2 regions of the Rhodovibrio salinarum DSM 9154 genome follow, and region 1 is predicted to be linked to the other one. Evidence: riboswitches for the same ligand, from Rfam matches in the RefSeq annotation. Region 1 holds a riboswitch; the other holds the start of a gene.
The links. A riboswitch is a leader RNA that binds a small molecule or an ion and turns the genes downstream of it on or off. The one in region 1 is predicted to bind cobalamin.
Positions count from the first base shown of each region.

Region 2: linked by a shared signal. The riboswitch ahead of RHOSA_RS25835 (ABC transporter substrate-binding protein) and the one ahead of cobU (bifunctional adenosylcobinamide kinase/adenosylcobinamide-phosphate guanylyltransferase) in region 1 are both predicted to bind cobalamin.

Region 1 is NZ_KI911559.1:3,034,701-3,040,573, forward strand. It holds gene cobN (cobaltochelatase subunit CobN) at 1-769, opposite strand, end outside; gene cobW (cobalamin biosynthesis protein CobW) at 807-1,889, opposite strand; gene cobU (bifunctional adenosylcobinamide kinase/adenosylcobinamide-phosphate guanylyltransferase) at 1,919-2,446, opposite strand; cobalamin riboswitch at 2,601-2,845, opposite strand; gene hemN (oxygen-independent coproporphyrinogen III oxidase) at 2,971-4,389, opposite strand; gene RHOSA_RS0114075 (RNA polymerase factor sigma-32) at 4,577-5,461, opposite strand; gene RHOSA_RS0114080 (ChrR family anti-sigma-E factor) at 5,580-5,873, opposite strand, start outside.
Region 2 is NZ_KI911559.1:3,899,998-3,905,870, forward strand. It holds gene RHOSA_RS0118140 (ABC transporter ATP-binding protein) at 1-449, opposite strand, end outside; gene RHOSA_RS0118145 (FecCD family ABC transporter permease) at 446-1,462, opposite strand; gene RHOSA_RS25835 (ABC transporter substrate-binding protein) at 1,480-2,514, opposite strand; cobalamin riboswitch at 2,848-3,056, opposite strand; gene RHOSA_RS0118155 (cytochrome-c peroxidase) at 3,182-4,282, opposite strand; gene RHOSA_RS0118160 (high-potential iron-sulfur protein) at 4,347-4,640, opposite strand; gene RHOSA_RS23515 (DUF1127 domain-containing protein) at 5,220-5,627, shown strand; gene RHOSA_RS0118170 (hypothetical protein) at 5,729-5,873, shown strand, end outside.

The sequences.
Region 1 (5,873 bases):
GCGTCAGCAGGTGGCGGACGGTGTCGGCGCTGACCTGCTCCTTCAGGCTGGCGCAGAAGAGCGGCAGCGCGTTGACGCCGGCGGCTTGCAGTTCCCGGATCAACGCATCCACCGGGGCCAAGTTCGCCGCCTGCACATGGGCACGGTAGAACACGATCGCCGCCACCGGCGCGTCCGCCAGCCAGTCGGCGCGCAGGTCGTCCAGGCTCGGCGCCTCGCACCCTGGCCAGTACAGACCGGCGCGCAGCAGCGGTGCCGGCTCCGCCCAGTCGAAGCCGGCGTGCCCGGCGAGTTCCGCGGCGTAGCCGAGGAAGGCGCGCGCGTTCGCCGGTCCGCCGTGCACGCAGTACTGCCACAGGCGGTGGTAGGCGTCCTCATCCACTGTGGAGCGCTGCGCCAGATCTGCGTCCGGCTGATCGTCGCCCGGCAGCAGGGCGAGCTGGATGCCGCGCGTCTCCGCCAGCATCTGCAGCTGCTCGACGCCGTAGGGCCAGTAGTTGGCCCCGCCCAGCAGGCGCACGACGATCAGCTTCGCGCTGGAACACGTCTGCTCCAGGTAGAGATCGACGGACATGTTGTGGCCGAGCTGCATCAGGTTCGCCAGCCGCAGCTCGGGATAGGCGTCGCCCAGATCCTGGCGCGCCTGCGCCAGATTGGCGAGCTCGGTATCAGCGGCGGACAGCACGACGATCTCGCCCGGGTCCTGACCCAGGTCGACCGCTTCCTGCCCGTCCTGCACGCCACCCGGCGTGGCCTTCAGAAGATGCATCTCGGTACCCGTCGTCCTCGTTTGGCGGCCCGGGCCGTTAGCCCTTCACCGCCGTCTCGATCGCCTGGCGGTCGAGGCCGGTTTCGCCGATCACGACCAGGCGGCCGCCGCGCGGCTCGTCGGCCCGCAGTTCGCGGTCGTAGTAGTGCTGCAGCCGGCCACCCACGCCCTGGATCACCAGGCGCATCGGCTTGCCGGCGACGCTGGCAAAACCCTTCACGCGCAGAACGCCATGGCGCTCGACCGCGGGTTGGATGCGACCGATGATCTCCTGCGGGCTCTTGGGCTCGTCGAAGTCGATGGCGAAGGTCTCGAAATCGTCGTGGTCGTGCTCTTCCTCGTCGTCGTGGTGCGAGGGACGACCGGCCAGGTCGTCCTCGACGCCCGAGCCGAGGCCCAGCATGACTTCCGGATCGACCGCCCCATGGGCGGCGCGCAGCAGCTTGGTGCCCGGACGCAGCTTCGCCTTGAGGTCGGTGACCACCCTGTCCAGCGCATCGGCGGAGAGCAGATCGGTCTTGTTCAGGACCACGATGTCCGCGCAGTTGATCTGATCCTCGAACACCTCCTCCAGTGGACTTTCGTGGTCGAGGGCGGGATCGCTCTCGCGCAACGCCTGTACTTGGTCGGGGCGGGAGGTGAACAGCCCATCGGCCACCGCCGGCGCGTCGATCACCGCGATCACGCCGTCGACGGTCGCGCGGGTGCGCACTTCCGGCCAGCCGAACGCCTGCACCAGCGGCTTGGGCAGCGCGAGGCCGCTGGTCTCGATCACGATGTGATCCGGCTTCTCCGCCCGGTTCACCAGCTTTTCCATGGTCGGCAGGAAGTCGTCGGCGACCGTGCAGCAGATGCAGCCATTGGCGAGTTCCAGGACGTCGTCGTCGCCGCAGCCCTCGATGCCGCAGCCCTTCAGGATCTCGCCGTCGACTCCCAGGTCGCCGAATTCGTTGATCACCAACGCCAGGCGTTTGCCGCCGGCGTTCTCCAACATGTGCCGGATCATCGAGGTCTTGCCGGCGCCCAGGAAGCCGGTGATCACGGTGGTCGGGATCTTGGTGGTCTGCGTGTCCGCGCTCGGCGCGGCGGGAGACGTGCTGCTGTCGTCGGGTGCGGTCATGGCAAAGGGCCCGTTCGTGAGGGGTGGAGTCAGGTGTGCGGGATGTCTTTCAGGGTTTGCGGCAGGCCGGCGGTGACGAAGACGACACGTCCGGCCACGGCCGCGACGGCCTGGTGCAGCCGCCCGGCCTGATCGACGAAGGCGCGCGCCAGCTTGTTCTCGGGGATCACGCCCTGGCCAACCTCATTGGAGACCAGCACCGCCGGACCGGCCAGCGCCGCCAGCGTGTCGCACAGGCGTGCACGCTCGACCGCGACGTCGCGGTCGTGGCCCAGCAGATTGGACAGCCACAGGGTCAGGCAGTCGACCAGCACGGTGCGTCCCGGCGCGGCAGCCGAGGCCAGCGCGCCCGGCAGATCCAGCGGCGCCTCCACGGTCGACCAGCGCTCGCCGCGGCGGGCTTGATGCTCGGCGATGCGGCGGGCCATCTCGCCGTCATGCGGCTCGGCGGTGGCGAGATAGACGCACGCGCCCGGCTGCGACTCCACGAGGGATTCCGCATAGCGGCTCTTGCCGGAGCGCTGACCGCCCAGCACCAGGGTCGCGGGGGCGCTCATGCGCCTGCCTGTGGGATCAAGATCATGTGACGGCCCGAGCTTCCTGTGCCCCTGCTCAGGCCAGCGCGGACGCGCACGGCACCGCCCTGAATACGAGATGGCCAGGGCATGCCATGCACCGCCGGTTTCCCCGCCCGGGCGGCGTCCGCGTTGGCGCGGTCTGGGGCCGGCGGCAGGTCTCCTGGCTCGCGCCCTGCGGCCCCGTCGTCGCGGAGCCGCGTGCCCTGCCCGCCTTCCCGGCTGCGTCGTCTGATACGACGGCCAGTGGCCTACACGGCAGAGCGCCCGATAGCGCTTACAGTTGCGGGGACAGCCGGGGCCTTGGCGACGCACGCCGCACCCCGTTCCCTCTTGATCCCGAGCGAGGGCCGCCCGGGAACCGCCGGCAATGTCTGAGAGGCGAGCCTAGGACAGTGGACGCGCCGGGACAAGCTGGCGTTTGTGTTCCAGGCAACGACGGCGGCAACCACCTCATCCCGTCCCTCCTTCACCTGGCGGAGGGACAGGATAAAGCGCGGCGCACCTTATACAGCGCTGGCGTGACGGCGCTGCTGGGTAGACTCGAGGTAGGCGTCGAACACACTGGACACGGTACGCAACAGCGGCCGCCCGCTTTCGAGCACGGTGACGCGGCCACCGGTGATCCGCAGCAAACCATCCTGCTCCATCTCACGCAGCTGCTCGATCGCGTTGTCGAACACGCTCGGATCGGCACCGTGCCGTTCCGCAACCTCGCCCACGTCGACGGTCATGAAGCACATCACCTGTTCAATCGCGTCCGAGCGCATCGCATCGTCGGTCCCGATCGCCACGCCTTTGACCGTGGGCAACTGACTATCCTTGATCGCCGCCGCATAGTTCGGAACGTCGCGGTGGTTCTGCGTGTACCCCTGCGGCGTCTTGCCGATCGCCGAGGCCCCCAGGCCGAGCAGTGCGGGGGCCTGGTCGGTCGTGTAGCCCTGGAAGTTACGATGCAGCCAGCCCTCGCGCAGCGCCTGGGCCATCGAGTCCGTCGGCTTGGCGAAGTGATCCAGGCCGATCGGCCAATAGCCGGCGCCGACCAGCCAGCCGGCAGCCTCGCGATACTGCTGCCAGCGCTCCTCGGTGCCCGGCAGGGCATCTTCCGGGATCAGCTTCTGATGCTTCTTCATCCACGGCACGTGGGCATAGCCGAACACCGCCACGCGATCCGGCGACAACTCCAGATTCTGGCGCACCGTCTCATGCAGATCGTCGATCCCCTGGTACGGCAGGCCATACATCAGGTCGAGGTTCAGCTTGTTGACCCCGTGCTTGCGCAGCAGCTCAACGCACCGCGTGGTCGTCTCGTGCGACTGGATACGGTTGATCGCGTCCTGGACCTTCGGATTGATATCCTGGACGCCGATCGACGCCCGGGACAGGCCCGCCTCGGCGAAGGCCGCGATCACCTCTTCCGACAGCCCACGCGGGTCGATCTCGACGGCGACTTCGGCATCCGAACGCAGATCGAAGTTGTGGCGCAGGCGCGTGAACACGCGATGGACCTGCTCGGCGTTCAGGATCGTCGGACTGCCGCCGCCCAGGTGGATCTGCGACACCGCCCTGCGGTCCCCGATCGTGCGCGCGACCATGTCGATTTCCTGCAACAGCAGGTCGACGTAGCGTGCGACCGGCTCCGGCCGGTTCACCACGGTCGTATTGCAGCCGCAGAACCAGCACAGGCTGTCGCAGAACGGCACGTGCAGGTAGAGCGACAGCGGCGCACCCTCGGGCAGGTCACGCAGCCAATGGGCGTAGACCCCAGGCGTCACCCTATCGCTGAAGTGCGGCGCCGTGGGATAGCTGGTGTAACGCGGCACGCGCCCATCATACTTCTCCAGCAGCTCGGTGGTGGCGAGCTGGACATTGTCGGTGGGCGCAACGGTGGCGGCGGGGGTCGGGACGTCGGTGATCGTGCTCATGTGTGAACCCGACCACAGCGCTGGGTCGCTGTCCTTGATGTACCTCAAAAACCATTGCACCGACACTGACCGGTGCACATGAAAAGGCCCCCGGGGGTGCAACCCCGGGGGCCGTCGCAGTCGCAAAACGGAAGTGCGTCGGTGCGTTCTGGCAGAGCCAGCGACCCCGTGCCCGTGGACACCGCCACTAGGCGCCAGTGGTTGTGTCCACCGGCATGTCGGCGCTGCTCAGCACCCGCTTGCGCAACTCCTGCAGGGCGCGGTGCTCGATCTGACGCACCCGCTCCTTGGAGATGCCGAGTTCCTCGCCCAGTTCGGCGAGGGTAGTCGATTGTTCCTTGAGGTGGCGTTCGCGGATGATGTGTTGCTCGCGCGCCGGCAAGGCGGTGAGCGCGGCCTTCAGCCACTTGCCGCGGACCGCGTTGTCACGCGACTTCTGCACCATGTCTTCCGGCGAGGGGCCGTCGTCGACCAACAGGTCCTGCCACTCCGAAGACCCATCCTCGCCCAGCGGCGCGTTCGCCGACTGGTCCGGTCCCGCCAGACGAGCTTCCATGTTCTCGACCTGGCTGAGTTGTACCTTCAGCTCACTGGCGATCCTGTCGCGCGCATCGACGTCGCTGACCTTGCCATCGGCACTGGCGATCTTCGCGCGCAACCGGCGCAAATTGAAGAACAAGGACTTTTCCTGCGTGGTGGTGCCCAGGCGCACCATCGACCAGTTGCGCAGGACAAAGTCCTGAATGGCCGCGCGAATCCACCACACCGCGTAGGTGGAGAAGCGTACCTCGCGCTCGTGATCGAACCGGGCGGCCGCCTGCATCAGACCCAAGTTGCCCTCTTGCAGCAGGTCGGACATGTTCAGGCCATAGCCGCGGTAGGCCGTCGCTTGTGACACCACCAGTCTGTGGTGGGCGCTCACCAGTTCGTGGAGAGCCTCTTCGTCGCGGTCCTCGGTCCAGCGTTTGGCGAGATCGGTCTCGCGTTCGCGGGACAGCAAGGGAGCTTTCATCGCCTCGCGGATAAAGCGCTGCGTGGCGGCTTGGCTGTCAATACTCTCGCTGGACACCATAGCTTCCATCCTGCCGTTGAAGATCAGCCCGTCGTGCCCGCCTAGCGTTCGCCTTATACGGCTCTGTTCTTATTTACGCGGCTCCGCCTCCCCTAGATCATTTGGACCCCAAAGATGATCACATATCCACGAAGTAGTTCAAAATGCGCCCGAACGGCCCGGTCATCTTGAGCGGTGCGTCCGTGACCGCCAGGCAGATGCAATCACATTCCTTACCGGCCACCGGCTGGTGGGTGACCTCGTCATCCGCGACCGCAACGTCGCCCCGCGCGTAGCGACCGGTCGCGTCGGTGAAGCTGCCTTCCAGCACCAGCGTATATTCAGCCCCATCGTGCGTGTGCTGGGGAATGCCGGCGCCGGCTGCGATCCGCAGCAGCCGCGTCTTATAACCTGGAACGTCCGGCAGCAGGTC
Region 2 (5,873 bases), 870 kb from region 1:
GCAACATGGACCCGCTGACGCTCGCCGCCCGACAAGGTATGCCAATAGCGATGCGCCATCTCCGCCATGTCGACCCGGTCGAGGGCATCGGCGACGGCGGCTTCGTCGTCCTGCGACCAGGGCGAGAGGGCGTTGAGGTAGGGTGTCCGACCCAGCTCGACGGCGTCGCGCACGGTGATGTGGTCGGTGGTCTCCGCCTGCTGTTCGACCAGCGCGATACGTTGGGCAATGTCGCGCCGACGCATTTGGGTCAACGGCGTGCCGTGAAGCCTCACGCAGCCGTCCGCACAGGGTCGAATGCCAGCGAGCAAGCGCAGGAGCGTCGACTTGCCCGAGCCGTTCGGGCCGATCACCCCCATGGTCTCCCCCGGACGCACCGACAGGGAGACATCGCGCAGCACGCGTTTCGCGCCCGCAGACCAGCTCACGTTATCGGCGCGCAGAGTCATGACTTGCGTTGCCCCTGAACCAGGATGAAGGCGAAGGCCGGCGCACCGACAAGCGCCGTAACGACGCCGATCGGCAGCACCTGACCGGAGATCACCGTCCGCGAGACGACGTCAGAGACCACCAGGAAAACGGCGCCGACAAGCGCGGAGGCCGGGATCAGACGGCTGTGCCGCACGCCAACGACCAAACGCGCCGCATGCGGAATGACCAGGCCGACAAAGCCAATCGAGCCAACGATGCTGACCATCACCGCCGTCATCAGGGCCGCGGCGGCGATCAACAGAGCCTGGACGCGCCAGACGGCGATGCCGAGCGAGGCGGCCGAATCGGTACCGAAGGTGAAGGCATCGAGCGCGCGCGCGTACCAAAGGCACACGCACGTGCCGATCGCCGCGGCCGGCAGCGCAAGTGCGCCGTCGGGCCAGCGCACGCCACTGAGGTTGCCCAACAGCCAGAACATGATCCCCCGCACCTGCTCGGCACTGGCCGACTTGGTGACGATGAACGAGGTCAGGGCGTTGAAAAGCTGCGAACCGGCAACGCCGGCCAGGATGATCTGGCCCTTGCCGCGCCCGGCCCCGCGGGCCAGCAACGCCACGAAGGCGAAGGCCGCGAGCGACCCGACGAAGGCGCCAAACGACAGGGAGATGGCGCCGCCGCCGATGCCGAGAATGGCGACGCTCACAGCCCCGGTCGACGCCCCGGCGGAAATGCCAAGGATGTAGGGATCGGCCAAGGCGTTGCGCAGCAGGGCCTGCAGGATCACGCCGGACAGCGCCAGCGCCGCGCCGCAGCAGGCCGCCACCACGGCCCGGCTGAGCCGATAGTTCCAGACGATCCCGGCCTCGATCGGATCCAATTCGTAGGACGCGCCAAACAGATGATTGGCAACCGTTTGCCCAACCACCGTGACCGGGATCGGGGTCTCGCCGATCGACGCGCCGAGGGCAAACGTGACGACAAGCAGGAGCAAGGCAAGGGTGCCATAGCCGGCACCTCTTGCCACTGCCATCTGACGTACGGATCGAATCACTTGCTCAGCTCGTACGACTCGACCGCGTCGGCCAACGTTTCGAGCCCATTGACCAGCCGCAGGGTCGGCTGCATCGCATGGGCGTCCATGATCACGATCCGGTCCTGCTGCACCGCGTCCATGTGCCGGGTCACGGGATCGGTCTTCAGGAACTCGAGTTTGCGCTTGTAATCGTCGGCCGGGAACCGGCGCCGGTCCATGCGCGCGATCACGATGATCGTCGGGTTCTTCTGCGCAATCGTCTCCCAGCCGACGGTCGGCCATTCCTCGTTGGAGTCGATGACATTGCGGATCCCCAGTTGCTTCAGCATGTAGGCAGGCGCGCCGTTCTGGCCCGCGACGTAGGGATCGATGTCCATTTCCGCGCTGGAGAACCAGACGACGGCTGATACGTCCTGGTCCAGCTCGATCCGCTCGACCTGTTGGCGGGCATCGCGCTCGCGGGTCTTGAGGTCCGCAATCACCTCGTCACCGGCTTCGGGCACATCGAAAATCCGCGCGAGTTCCCCGACAGTGCGGTGGATCAGGTCGGTCGTGACCTGAACGTTGCGCGTGCCGTCGCCGCCGGTGGTGTTGTCCTTGCCGACGCAATCGGTGGGCAGGATGTAGGTTGAGATACCGAGTTCGGCGAACTGCTCGCGCGTCCCGACGATCCCCTGCGGACCGACGTGCCATTCGAACTGCGAGGTGACCAGCTCGGGCCTCTTGGCGACGACGCTTTCGAAGCTCGGGTCATTGTCGGCCAGGCGCTCGACCTGCTGGTTGATTTTCTCGAACCGGTCGAGCACCGGATTGAACCAGACCGCGGTGCCGACGACCTTGTCGCCGAGCCCCAGCGCGTAGAGCATTTCCGTACCGGCCTGACCGAGCGAAACCACCCGCTGTGGGGGCGAATCGAAGCTGATCTCGCGGCCGCAGTTGTCGAGAGACAGGGGATAGCTGGTATCCGCCGCTTGCGCGGCGCCGGCCGCGGTCATGGCGAGCGGAACGGCGACCGCCGCCGCGGCGAGGAAAATAGAAGGTCGCACCATGGGAATCGGGAACTCCAATCTGAAGGCGGAATCTAGGGAGGATAGAACGTTATGATATAACGTTATTCAGTCAAGAGGGGGACTGCGCCTGCGAAAACGCTCGTAGCGTAGCCGCAGGCTAAGAAACTCAGACCACACACATGACTGCCTCTTCCGCACCGGTTGGGATGTCGGCGGAGGTGCGATGGCATAGAAACCCGATGCGGCGACAGGGCTCACGCCTGGAGACGCATAAGAATCGCGCCGACCTTCAAGGATCGGCGCGCATGCGCGAAATTCGAGAGATGAGTGTGCCCGCATCCTGTTCCCTCCGGCGCACCCCGGCCGGTTTCAATGGGGTTCTGTGCGACGGCAGGTCTCCTGGCTCGCGGCTTGTCAACGCTTCGCCTTCCCAAGAGCGGTTGCTCTCAGTGGCCTGTTGAAGCGCCCGAATCCGCTTACAGTTGCGGGGGCAGCCTCGGACTTGCGAATGACATTGGATGCCATCCGCGCACCGAATTCCCAATTATCCCCTTGCGGGGACCGTCGAACGACGCAAACGATAGTGGCTTGCACGTACACTGTCCAGCTTCGAAAGGTCGCGCCCAGCATCCCGGGACAGCGTGCAAAAAGGCCGCCGGAACCCGGGTCCCGGCGGCCTTCATCCAGCTAGGTCGTCAGCCCAGGTTTACCGCTTCGACGGCTCCTGCTCGTACTCGACGGGCAGTGGCGTCTCGCTGGTGCTTTCCGGCAGCACCGGGTATTCGACACGCGGCTGCTCGCCGGTGACCGACTGCAGGAAGGCGACGATCCGGTCGATCTCGTCCTCGGACAGTTCCTGGCCGAGCTGGGACACGCCCATCAGCGCCACCGCGTTCTCCAGGCTCCAGACCTTGCCGGAGTGGAAGTACGGCTGCGTGATCGCGATGTTGCGCAGCGGCGCGGCACGGAAGACGTACTCGTCACTCGCCGTCTTGGTGACCTGGAAGCGGCCCCGGTCGTCACGCGGCAGCACGTCCGCCCCCGGCTTCTCGATCAAGCCAAACGGATAGTAGCCCTGGCCACCGATGTTGACGCCGTTGTGGCAGCCCACGCAGCCGGTGCTCATGAACTCCTGCAGGCCCTGCTTCTGCTTGGCGGTGAGCGCGTCGGTCTCACCTTTAAGATAACGGTCAAACGGCGAGTTCGGGGTCAGCAGCGTGGCCTGGAAGGCTTCCAGCGCCTTCGCCATGTTGTCGAACGTGACCGGGTCCTCTTCCTCCGGGAAGGCCGCCCCGAAAGCCTCGACGTAGCCGGGCATCGACTTCAGCGTCTTGACCGCGCGTGCGGGCGTGTTGGCCATCTCGACACCGGCCTGGACCGGCCCCTTGGCCTGCTGCTCCAGGTCCTCCGCACGGCCGTCCCAGAACTGGGCGGTGTTGAAGACCGCGTTGAACACCGTGGGCGCATTCCGTGGACCACGCTGCCAGCCGTGACCGATCGAGGTCGGCTGGTTGTCGTCGCCGCCCAGACCCATCTGGTGGCACGAATTACAGGAAATCGCGTGGCTGGCCGACAGGCGCGGATCGAAGAACAGCATCCGGCCAAGCTGAACCCGTTCGGGCGTGACCTTGTTGCCGTCCAATTCCGGCGGCTCGGTCGGGATCGGATCGAACAGGTCGTTCGCCCGCTCGATCAGCTGAGCGTCGTCGATCTCCGCCATGTCGCCATCTTGTGCGGCTACGGGGTGCCCCGACATCATGGCCGCTGCAAGAGCCAACGCCCCAGCGGCACTCATCAAATATCGCATCGTATCCCCCTGACGTGAAATTCCATTCCCTACCGTCCCGCCCGAGGCGGGTTGGCACGGGTGGCTAGGCCTTGGCCCAGAGGTTGCACCAGCCGGTCGGATCAATCTCGCCGGCGACGATCTGGCAGCCGCCCATGTCCTGGCCGCCTTCCGGTGGAATCCAGAACTGGCAGTTGGTGCACTGCTGATCGCCCTTGGGATCGGGTTGATACTGAACCGCCTGTTTCGGTGCTTTCTGAGCCTTGGCGTTGTGCCCACGCGTCAGCGTGTAGCCGCCGGCCCCCACAGCAGCCGTAACGGCGAACGCTTGGCGGATGAAACCGCGGCGTGTGGGCATCCGGTTTTTCGGATGAGTCATTGTGACGTGCTCCTCATGTGCAAACCCATGGGCAAAGGCCCAGGCTTCGGCCCACGCCCATCACTAGAATTAGAACACTTCCAATAAGAGGCGTCGACGCCCGGCGGCAGCACGACCACGTCGCTGACGCGAAAAACAGCAGTTTGCTGCGTCCTTACACGCACGCGGCACAAGCGCCCGACCATTCCGGTATAGTATTGGCGCGACGCCCGTTCCCGTCGAACAGACCTCACCACTGCCAGCGCACTTGCCCCTCATAGCCGCCTGACTGTCGGGTGGAGCTTGGAAAAACAGACGATTACGCGGGGCGGCCAAGGAGACTATCGCGCGCAATCGCAAGACCAGTACAGCGGTCCAAACCGGGGTTGATTAGAATAGCACGCGCCCGGTTAGGCACGCTTGATCCACCGCAAGCCAGCGATGCAACCGGGCACCCCCTGACCTGCGAAAAGCAGATAATACCCATAAAGATACTCAGGTTATAAAGAGCGCGACGCTGGACGTCGCCGGCACCCGCGCCCGACTGCAAGACGCTCGTGTGACGACGCCCGTGGACCTCTCATCCCACGGAGCACGAACATGGCCCGTTTGACCGATACCGAACGCGATCTGATCCAAGCGGCGCGCCAACGCGGCCCGCACCCCTTGCTGCAATCGCCGCCGCTGCACGAACTCACCGCCGCTCAGTTACGCCGCTACGCCGAAGCCGAGCGCGCACGCTACCTGGCACCGATCCTGGCAGGTGCCGCCAACCGCATAATCGACGCCGTACGGCGCAAGCGCGTCGAGCGCGAAACCCGGCGGGCGCTCATGGAGCTAAGCGACCGCGTGCTCGAGGACATCGGCATGCGGCGGGCCGAGATCCCAGAACGCGCCAAGCAGCGCGCGCGGCAGTCCGTCCAGCCCCGCCAGGCAGCCGCGCCAAAGCAGGGTGCGGCACGCTGTCGCTCGGTTGAGATGGATCATAGCTGGCCAGCCCACGCTTGAGCGCATCATCACGGCCAGTTCCGAACATTCATCACCGCGCGGCCTGACCACTACGAACCGTGCGCGGAGCGTGACGCCATTCGATCGACCAGGAGTTCGACATGATCGAGCGTATCGTCTTGACCGTGATCTATGCCGCGCTGCTGGCGATGGCGCTGGCCGTGCCGCTCGAATTCGCGATGGCCTCTGCGGGCATGGGCCTGTTCATCGCAGCGATGACGCTACTGATAGCGACACTGCTGGCGG